DNA from 4 places in the Peribacillus sedimenti genome. Region 1 is predicted to be linked to each of the others. Evidence: riboswitches for the same ligand, from Rfam matches in the RefSeq annotation. Region 1 holds a riboswitch; each other region holds the start of a gene.
The links. Region 1 has a riboswitch for S-adenosylmethionine ahead of V1500_RS01260 (methionine ABC transporter ATP-binding protein). Riboswitches for the same ligand answer to the same signal wherever they lie in the genome.
Positions count from the first base shown of each region.

Region 2: another riboswitch for S-adenosylmethionine. It lies ahead of V1500_RS05145 (methionine biosynthesis PLP-dependent protein); the one in region 1 lies ahead of V1500_RS01260 (methionine ABC transporter ATP-binding protein).
Region 3: another riboswitch for S-adenosylmethionine. It lies ahead of V1500_RS24210 (LLM class flavin-dependent oxidoreductase); the one in region 1 lies ahead of V1500_RS01260 (methionine ABC transporter ATP-binding protein).
Region 4: another riboswitch for S-adenosylmethionine. It lies ahead of V1500_RS16465 (5-methyltetrahydropteroyltriglutamate--homocysteine S-methyltransferase); the one in region 1 lies ahead of V1500_RS01260 (methionine ABC transporter ATP-binding protein).

Region 1 covers NZ_CP143547.1:225,918-228,118, reverse strand. The annotation lists gene V1500_RS01260 (methionine ABC transporter ATP-binding protein) at 1-777, opposite strand, end outside; SAM riboswitch class I at 889-989, opposite strand; SAM riboswitch class I at 1,075-1,178, opposite strand; SAM riboswitch class I at 1,357-1,456, shown strand; gene V1500_RS01255 (alpha/beta hydrolase) at 1,652-2,201, shown strand, end outside.
Region 2 covers NZ_CP143547.1:1,009,274-1,011,474, forward strand. The annotation lists gene metC (cystathionine beta-lyase) at 1-70, opposite strand, end outside; gene V1500_RS05145 (methionine biosynthesis PLP-dependent protein) at 67-1,179, opposite strand; SAM riboswitch class I at 1,325-1,434, opposite strand; gene V1500_RS05150 (VOC family protein) at 1,772-2,201, shown strand, end outside.
Region 3 covers NZ_CP143547.1:4,968,720-4,970,920, reverse strand. The annotation lists gene V1500_RS24215 (class I SAM-dependent methyltransferase) at 1-438, shown strand, start outside; SAM riboswitch class I at 560-689, shown strand; gene V1500_RS24210 (LLM class flavin-dependent oxidoreductase) at 802-1,857, shown strand; gene V1500_RS24205 (RimK family alpha-L-glutamate ligase) at 1,883-2,201, shown strand, end outside.
Region 4 covers NZ_CP143547.1:3,342,894-3,345,094, forward strand. The annotation lists gene V1500_RS16465 (5-methyltetrahydropteroyltriglutamate--homocysteine S-methyltransferase) at 1-1,051, opposite strand, end outside; SAM riboswitch class I at 1,127-1,236, opposite strand; gene V1500_RS16470 (hypothetical protein) at 1,450-1,665, opposite strand; gene V1500_RS16475 (hypothetical protein) at 1,763-2,020, opposite strand.

The DNA.
Region 1 (2,201 bases):
GGATGTAAGCTGTTTTCTTACTGATTCCGGAATTGCATCGTGCATGACCGTGCTGACGAAGTTTTTCGCTGTCTGCGTCTGGGGGTTGGAGAAAACCTCAAACACCGATCCGCTTTCAATTATCTTTCCGGCCTCCATCACAGCTACTTTGTCGCAAATTTCCCGGATCACCGACATTTCATGGGTGATCATTAAAATCGTAATGTTGTATTCTTCGTTAATTTTTTTCAATAGTTGCAGAATGGAGCTTGTGGTCTGCGGGTCCAATGCCGACGTTGCTTCATCACAAAGGAGGATGGATGGCTGAGTCGCAAGCGCACGAGCTATCCCGACACGCTGCTTTTGGCCTCCCGACAGGTTTTCAGGATAGGCGCCAGCCTTGTCCTTAAGTCCGACAAATTCAAGCAGTTCATCCACTCTTTTTTTGATTTCTTTCTTAGGGACCTTTTGCAAGATGAGCGGCATGGCGACATTAGCAAAAACAGTTTTAGATTGAAGCAAATTAAAGTGCTGAAATACCATCCCTATTTTTTGTTTAACCCTTCTTATCTCCTGTGCAGAAAGTTCAGCAAAGTTATGGCCATTGACAATGACTTTACCTGATGTGGGCTTTTCCAGGTAATTGACACATCGGATTAATGTGCTCTTTCCAGCTCCACTGAACCCGATTACTCCATAAATTTCCCCTTCTTCCACATGCAGGTCTATGCCGTCCAGAGCGGCAAATGTTTTGCCTTTTGTTACATACTCCTTTTTCAAGGCTTGAAAAGTAATCACATGTATACCTCCTTATGCTGCATTTCAATATGTATTAATCTTTATATGAAGTACAAAAAACCCTCTTCCTGAAGTGTCAAGAAGAGGGTTATACAAGTAAAAATAAGCCCCTTCTTATCTTCCAGGCAAGGCTGCCTGCTGGAATTGGCACGGTACATATGTCCGCTGCCGAAGCTTCATCGGGCCAGTCCCTCAGCTTCTCTGGATAAGAAATATAAAACTCTATGAAATTATTCCAATCAAAAAACCTCTCCCAGAAAAGAAGAGGCCACATTCGTATCAATCGATTGTTTTCTCCTCTTATCTCCCAAGCACTGCTTGTTGGAGTTAGCACAGTATCCAATAGGGATCTGCTGCTGAGGTATCATCGGGCCAATTCCCTCCACCTCTCTTGATAAGAAGCTTTCGTTTTTCAATTGATTCCTACTTTACTGATAGTTCGCAAATTTGTCAACGGTTTTTATGATTTGAAATTTTTTACTTTTTAAAGATTGACATTATTCAAAACACGCGATAATATTAAAACCAAGTAATTTTATTGGATTAATAACATATCAGTTGAAATATATAAAAATCTATATTTTATTAAGAGTGAACGAGAGATCTGGCTTAATGACTTCACAGCAACCTGCCCTGTAAGGTGCTCCTACCAGCAAAGCTTTGCTTTGGTTGATAAGAAATGTAAAAACTTTCTTTGCAGCCAGGCAAGAAAGTTTTTTTTGATTCCCGGACGTTTCTATATGTACGACTGCCTGAGTGTATTAAACGTACCCAGTCATTTACTATCAAACTAGCTGCTTTGGTCTTACCAGTAAATTTTTTTGAGACTCTCAGTATAAAACTGGCATTTTCTTAACTTGAAAGGAGAATTAATATGACAACAGTTATTTCTGGAGCAGAAGCTTTTTTTATCTCTGGTAATAAGATAGGAATCCTTCTTTGCCACGGCTTTAATGGAACACCACAGAGTGTTGAATACTTAGGAAAACAATTTGCAAATGCTGGCTTTACTGTCTATGCACCCAGATTAAGAGGGCATGGTACAAACGCGGCAGATATGGAAAATTTTAATCACAAAGACTGGATTGAAGATTTGGAGACTGCTTTTCTTCAGTTGAAAAAGACGTGCCATAAGATATTTGTCGTGGGTCAATCCATGGGTGGGGCTTTGGCCCTTGACCTCGCCGGAAAATATATGATAGATGGGATTGTTTGCATTAACGCGGCATTGCGCGTCCCTGATCTAGAACCATATAAAGGCTTGGGTGCACCACGTTTTATTGCCGATGAAACGCCTGATATCAATGATTCTACCGCACAGGAAATTACCTATTCAAAAGTTCCTTTAACTGCTGTTCATTCGCTTCTTTCTTTAATGGAACACGCAAAAAAAGGATTGAAAAAAGTGTCATGCCCAGTGCAGT
Region 2 (2,201 bases), 780 kb from region 1:
TTTCTTTATCATATTTAAATTTATTGTGCAATAGACGCGTCTCAAATGTACAGTCTGTATATTCGCTCATACTAGTGCCTCCTTTTTCGCGTTGATAAAAGCTTGCTCCAGATCATTGATTAAATCTTCGCTATTTTCAATGCCGACAGAAAAACGGAGCAGCCTGTTACAGACGCCGTTAGCCTCGCGGATATCTTGTGGTATGTCGGCGTGGGTTTGTGTAGCGGGATAGGTGATAAAACTTTCCACTCCGCCCAAGCTCTCTGCAAATGTTATGAGCGACAGCCCCTGAAGGAATGGGTTAACCCATTTTTCATCTGCAATCCGGAAGGAAAGCATGCCGCCGTTGCCCGGATAGAGCACATCAGTTACACTTTCGTGCTGACTTAAATATTCAAACAGTTTTTTTGCATTTCGTTCGTGCTGCTCCATTCGGAGGGACAGTGTTTTCATGCCGCGAATTAACAGCCAGGAGTCCATTGGACTAAGAACGGCACCGATGCCGTTGTGAAAATGAGCCAGTGCACTGCATAGTTCTTCTCCCTTTGCAACAATCAACCCTGCAAGAACATCATTATGGCCGCCAAGATATTTGGTGGCACTATGTATTACAATATCTGCACCACTCTGAATCGGCTGCTGCAGGAGAGGAGTGTAAAACGTATTATCGACGATGACAATCAAGCCATGCTGCTTGGCAAGATCTGCGACGGCTTTAATATCTGTTGTTTCCATAAGCGGATTAGTTGGGCTTTCGATAAATACAGCCTTCGTTTTAGAAGAAATGTTTGCCTCAATTTCTTCTAAATTAGATGTATCTACATATTTGCAGGTTAGGCCCCACTTTTTGAATCCCTGCTCCAGAAGTCGATAAGTGCCGCCATATAAGTCCTTAGAAAGTATCCATTCATCTCCTGACTGAAATAGGGCAATGACAGTCATTATGGCCGCCATGCCCGAACTACATGCAAACCCTTGATCACCACACTCCAGGTCTGCAATCGCTTTTTCCAGGATGTGACGAGTGGGATTTCCTGTCCTAGTGTAATCATAGCCGGTTGATTGTCCAATACCTTCGTGCCTATATGCTGTCGAAAAATAAACAGGGGGATTTACTGTCCCTGTTGTGGATTCACTTCGATTTCCGATCTGAGCTAAATACGTTTCGATTTTATGCATAATTTTTTCTGCTCCTTTAATAGTAATTACAGGCCTTGAGATAAAAGTTGTGAAGCGGTCCATGAGTTTTGGGGAATGGAATAAATAAAATTAAAAAAGGCCTTCTTAAGAAGAAGGCCTTTGATGTTGGATATCAGAGTCATTCTTCTTATCTGCCAAGTTACGAATAACTTGATGGAATTAGCACCTTTTCAGCAAAGCTGATGGTTGCCGAGGTTTCATCGGGCCAGTTCCCTCTACCTCTCTAGATAAGAATTTATAAATTAGATTTCATTTGAATTTACTACACATGTTTCAGAATGTCAATGAAAATTTTAAAAATTGAGATAAATAAAAATGCTTTAAAGAGGAGCCGAATTGTTAAATAAGAAATATCGAGAATAAGGGTTTTAATATTTATAGTTTCGCCTATTATTTTTAATAAGGTTGTCTTGCTTGTCACAGGCTAAGGAAGTTGATAAAAGCTCGGTAAGGCAATAATTTGAACATAAGCTGCAGGAATATATATTGAAAAATATTAGTTCTTTATGTATACTTACTTACATAAAGTAAGTAGTCGCTTAATTTTAAATAATCAAGGGAGGTAGTCAAGATGAATTTCCATCGCTACCCAAATACGTATATTGGAGAACTTAATCTCCTGGTCAAGGATTTGCATAGTTCAACTAAATTTTATACAGAAATCATCGGATTTCAGTTATTGCATAAAACAGATGCTACGGCTGTTTTCTCAGCGGATGGCGCTACTCCTCTTCTGACTCTGGAACAGAATAATGCTGCAAAACAAAGAGATGTCCGTTCTCCTGGATTGTACCATTTCGCACTGCTGCTTCCTGAAAGGACAGACTTGGCAAAAGCCCTGCTTCATCTTCTGCAGTCGGGTTATCCTTTACAGGGTGCTTCAGATCATTGGGTCAGTGAGGCATTATATTTAGCAGACCCAGACGGCAACGGCATAGAAATCTACGCAGACCGGCCTGCTGACAATTGGGAGTGGGAAAATGGACTGGTAAAAATGACAA
Region 3 (2,201 bases), 370 kb from region 1:
TCCCTTGGGGAGGAGTTTCTCTCAGGCAATTATGATATAGTCCTCATGGAGCTTGGGGTACTTCACTACTTGCTCGACTTATTTCCGCTAATGGAAATTGTCAAAAAGCTGCTGGCACCTGGCGGCAGATTTATTCTGCATGAATTCCATCCTGTTTCGACCAAGCTCATTACCTCTGCAGGCAAAAAACATAAGGTCACCGGTAATTACTTTGACCCCATGATTGAAGATCACACAGTAGCGTTCTCGAAACATCTGCCTGCTGAAGAACAGCAGGTGCTCACCCGCGTCCTGCAGCGAAAATGGACTATTGGTGAGCTCATTACCGCTGCAGGCCAATCGGGACTGATTATCAAATTCCTGGAGGAAGAGCCAAACCATAAACTGCATGATATCGGTCTTCCGAAAACGTATACATTGGTTGCAGAAAAACCGTGACGACGCAGGCAAAGAATCCATAAAAATAAAAGATTCTTAAAATATAATCTTTTCTGTTGATAAATCCCTGATTTTATATTAGGATTAATTCTGATAAAAGCAAAAAGCATATGAATATATTGTCTTATCTAGAGAGGTGGAGGGACTGGCCCGACGAAACCCGGCAACCGCTGCATGAATACGCATAGCCTGCGATTTTCATGACAGAAAGGTGCTAATTCCAGCAGAGCAGAGGCTCTGGCAGATAAGGTAGAAGCAAAACTTCTTCTTATCGAGGAAGTTTTTTTGTTTTTCCTGATTATTTGCGATTACAAGCTAGAAAAGGCCATATATTACAACTTGGCAGAAAGAGGGATTTGTAGTATGAAATTTGGTTTTTGGCTTCCTATATTTGGCGGATGGTTACGAAATGTAGAAGATGAGAATATGCCTCCGACCTTTGAATATGCAAAAAAAGTGATCCAGTCTGCTGAAAAATGGGGTTACGATACCACATTGATCGCAGAACTATACTTAAATGACATCAAGGGACCCGAACGTGATTCACTTGAGGCCTGGTCTACTGCTGCTGCTCTTGCGGCCGTAACAGAAAAGATTGAAATCATGACTGCAGTACGGCCTGGCTTCCATAACCCGGCGGTAACGGCAAAAATGGCAGCGAATATCGATCATATTTCAAACGGGCGCTTCACATTAAACGTGGTGTCAGCATGGTGGGAAGAAGAAGCGCGTCAATACAATGGAATTTTTACCGCGCATGATGAAAGATATGAACGTACAGAAGAGTTTATCGAGGTCTTAAAAGGCCTTTGGACGGAAGAGTCCTTCTCATATGAAGGAAAATATTATCAAATCCAGAATGCAAAACTTAGCCCTAAGCCGGTACAGCGGCCGAATCCAATCTTATATGCTGGCGGGGAAAGTCCACGCGGAAAGCAAACGATCGTCGAGACATGTGATTCTTACGTAATGCATGGCGGAACGGTTGAAGAGATTACTGAAAAAGTCAATGGCATGAAGGAACAGAGAGCGGCAGCAGGAAAAGATCCATTCGGTTCATTTGGCATGGCCGCCTATATCATTTGCCGGGATACAGAAGAAGAGGTACAGGCTGAATTGGCCCGGATCACGAATGTAAAAGAGTCTAGCGCCTATGCAGGCTATAATGACTTTGTCAGCAAATCACAGCTGGAACAGCAGGTCAAGCTGTATGATTACTCTGTATCCAATCGAGGATTGCGCCCTAATTTAATCGGAACACCGGAACAGATTGCGGAAAGGATCCTTGCTTACGAAGAGGCAGGTTTAGATTTATTGCTACTTCAATTCTCTCCACAGCTTGAAGAGATGGAACGTTTTGCGAAGAAGGTCATCCCGCTGGTGAACGCCAAGAGAAAAGAAGCACAGGTTCAATTATAATTCTTGTAGGATGGAGGCATAGATGATGAGCAAAATTTATATAATTCATGAAAACAGCGAATGGACAGTCCATTTAACAAGACGTTTGGAAGAGCTGGGATTGCCGTATGAAGAATGGCACCTGGATGAAGGGCTGGTTGACCTTACAGAAGCTCCTCCTGAAGGTGTATTTTACAGCAGGATGAGTGCGTCATCCCATACAAGGGGGCACCGGTTTGCTCCCGAGTTCACCGATAGCGTTCTAGCATGGCTAGAGCAGCATGGGAGAACGGTATTTAATGGAAGCAGGGCTCTGCGCCTTGAAGTAAGTAAGGTAAATCAATATACAGCTCTAACAAAGGCCG
Region 4 (2,201 bases), 2.0 Mb from region 1:
CTGTCGAAGCGAATCCGCATTGCGGGCTTAAGCAAAGCTGGCTTAGGTCAACATATCGAGTAGCTTCTTCGATACGGCGTTTAATATCATCGCCATTTTCCAGTTCGCCAAATTTCGATGTTACCAATCCTAGAACAATTGACAAATCAGGCCGGTTCACAAATCGAAGAGGTTCAAAACCACCTGACCTGTCGTTGTCATATTCCAGGAAGAATCCATCAATATTGAGATTTCCAAACAGGGTTTCGGCAACTGGTTCATAGCCTCCCGAAGAAATCCATGTAGAACGGAAATTTCCCCTGCATATGTGCATGGTAATTGTCATGTCTTCCGGACGGCCCTCCACAGCATCATTTAATGTTTTTAAGTATCTGCTGCTCAGTTCCTCTGGATTTAAACCGCGGGCACGGATCTTTTCCTTTTCCTCGGGTGAACAAAGATAAGCCCATGATGTATCATCCAGCTGTAAGTATCTGCATCCCGCGTCATAAAAAGCCTGAATAGCTTTCTTATATGTATGGGCAAGATCGTTGAAAAATTCATCATTATCCGGGTATACGTTTTGTTCAATTTCGCCTCTGAAATGAAGCATGCTCGGACTTGGGATGGTCATCTTTGCAGTATGGTCGCCAGCTACGCTTTGAAGGTATTTAAAATCTTCAAGCATAGGATGCTTATCGAAGTCTAGCTTGCCAGTTACCTTAATGGCTCTTGATTTCGTCTGCTTTTGATGGAATTGGATTCCCCCTCCAGCCTGGTACCCTGTTACCCCTGTCAGAGCTTCAAGGAAGTCAAAATGCCACCAAGCACGGCGGAACTCTCCATCAGTTACAGCCTGCAGACCCAGCTCTTTCTGCTTTTGCACGATTCGTGTAATTTCTTCGTCTTCGGTTGCTCTTAATTGCTCAGCTGTAATCTCACCATTTAACTTCTGAAAACGTGCATGTTTTAATTTTTCTGAGCGCAGCAGGCTTCCGACCTGGTCTGCATGAAACGGTCCATTTCCTGCTCTCAAAAAGCCTTTATTTATCAGTTTTGTTTCATTTACCATAAATCTTTACCTCTTTTCTTGATATAAGTAAAAAAGCTCTTCCTTAATAAGGAAGAGCTTGTGGTTACAATCTCCTCCTTATCTTAAAGAACGTTCACAGTTCTTCAGGACTTAGCACCATTCTGTTCGAAAACAGCGGTTGCCGGGCTTCACAGGGCCATTCCCTCCACCACTCTTGATAAGGAAAAACAATTATATATATAGTATTATTAATTTTTTAAAAATTGTCAATAAATATCTCAGGGGACCATACCTTTGTCAGAGTGACTGTGACAATTAAAATAAAATCGCTGCTGACAAGAGAACGATTGCTGCCTTTGTATATTATTAAACTAAATATAAAAAACTCAGTAATAAACAGGGCAGCCCAATCATGGGTTGCCCTTTGATGATGTTAACTAAAAATTTCTAGAATCAAAGTTTGCACCCGAATCAGGACTCCCAGTATCTCCGGCACTTGAATGAATTTCCTGGCTGAATTCCGCATCAGTCATTGCTCTGCGGTCTTCCAGAAGTCCATTGGCAATATTCGGGGAGTCTCCCACTCTGCCTCTCGTTATTCCTCCGTCGATAGACTTGTTGCTGCCATTGTTCTGTGGATTATGCTCCGGCATATTGATTCCTCCCTTTCCTAACCATTATTCTCTGTCGAAATCTTAAAAATATGTTTGGAAAGTAAGACCGGAAACCTAATGAAACGCAGTACGGGCGTTATCTCCTGATTCGCCCTTTTACGGCTTCCCTTGTCAATCGCGCATTCTCTAAGCCCCTGCTGCTGAATGCGTTATCAGTGCTTTGCTGTTTATCTATGGGGCCTCCACTTGTATCAATATCACCGGCCAATCTAGGTGTTGGATCTTGCTGAACTGCATGGTCCGCAGCCTTAATATCATCTATAGAATGAAATGAATCGTTCCAGCTAACCTCCGCACTGCTTCCTGTTTGTTCAAATCTATTGTTTTCTGACATGAAAATCCTCCCTTATTGTGGTTCTTATTCATAGGGCTAAAATCTAAAAGGCATGAAAAAATACGACTCCCATACCAATAATGGTGCATTGCGAAAATAGCTAATATATTTTCTCCGTTCTCTCGTATTATTCGCCATATTTCCTGAAACATGCCTTTGATTTTAGCTTTTATGCGTCAAT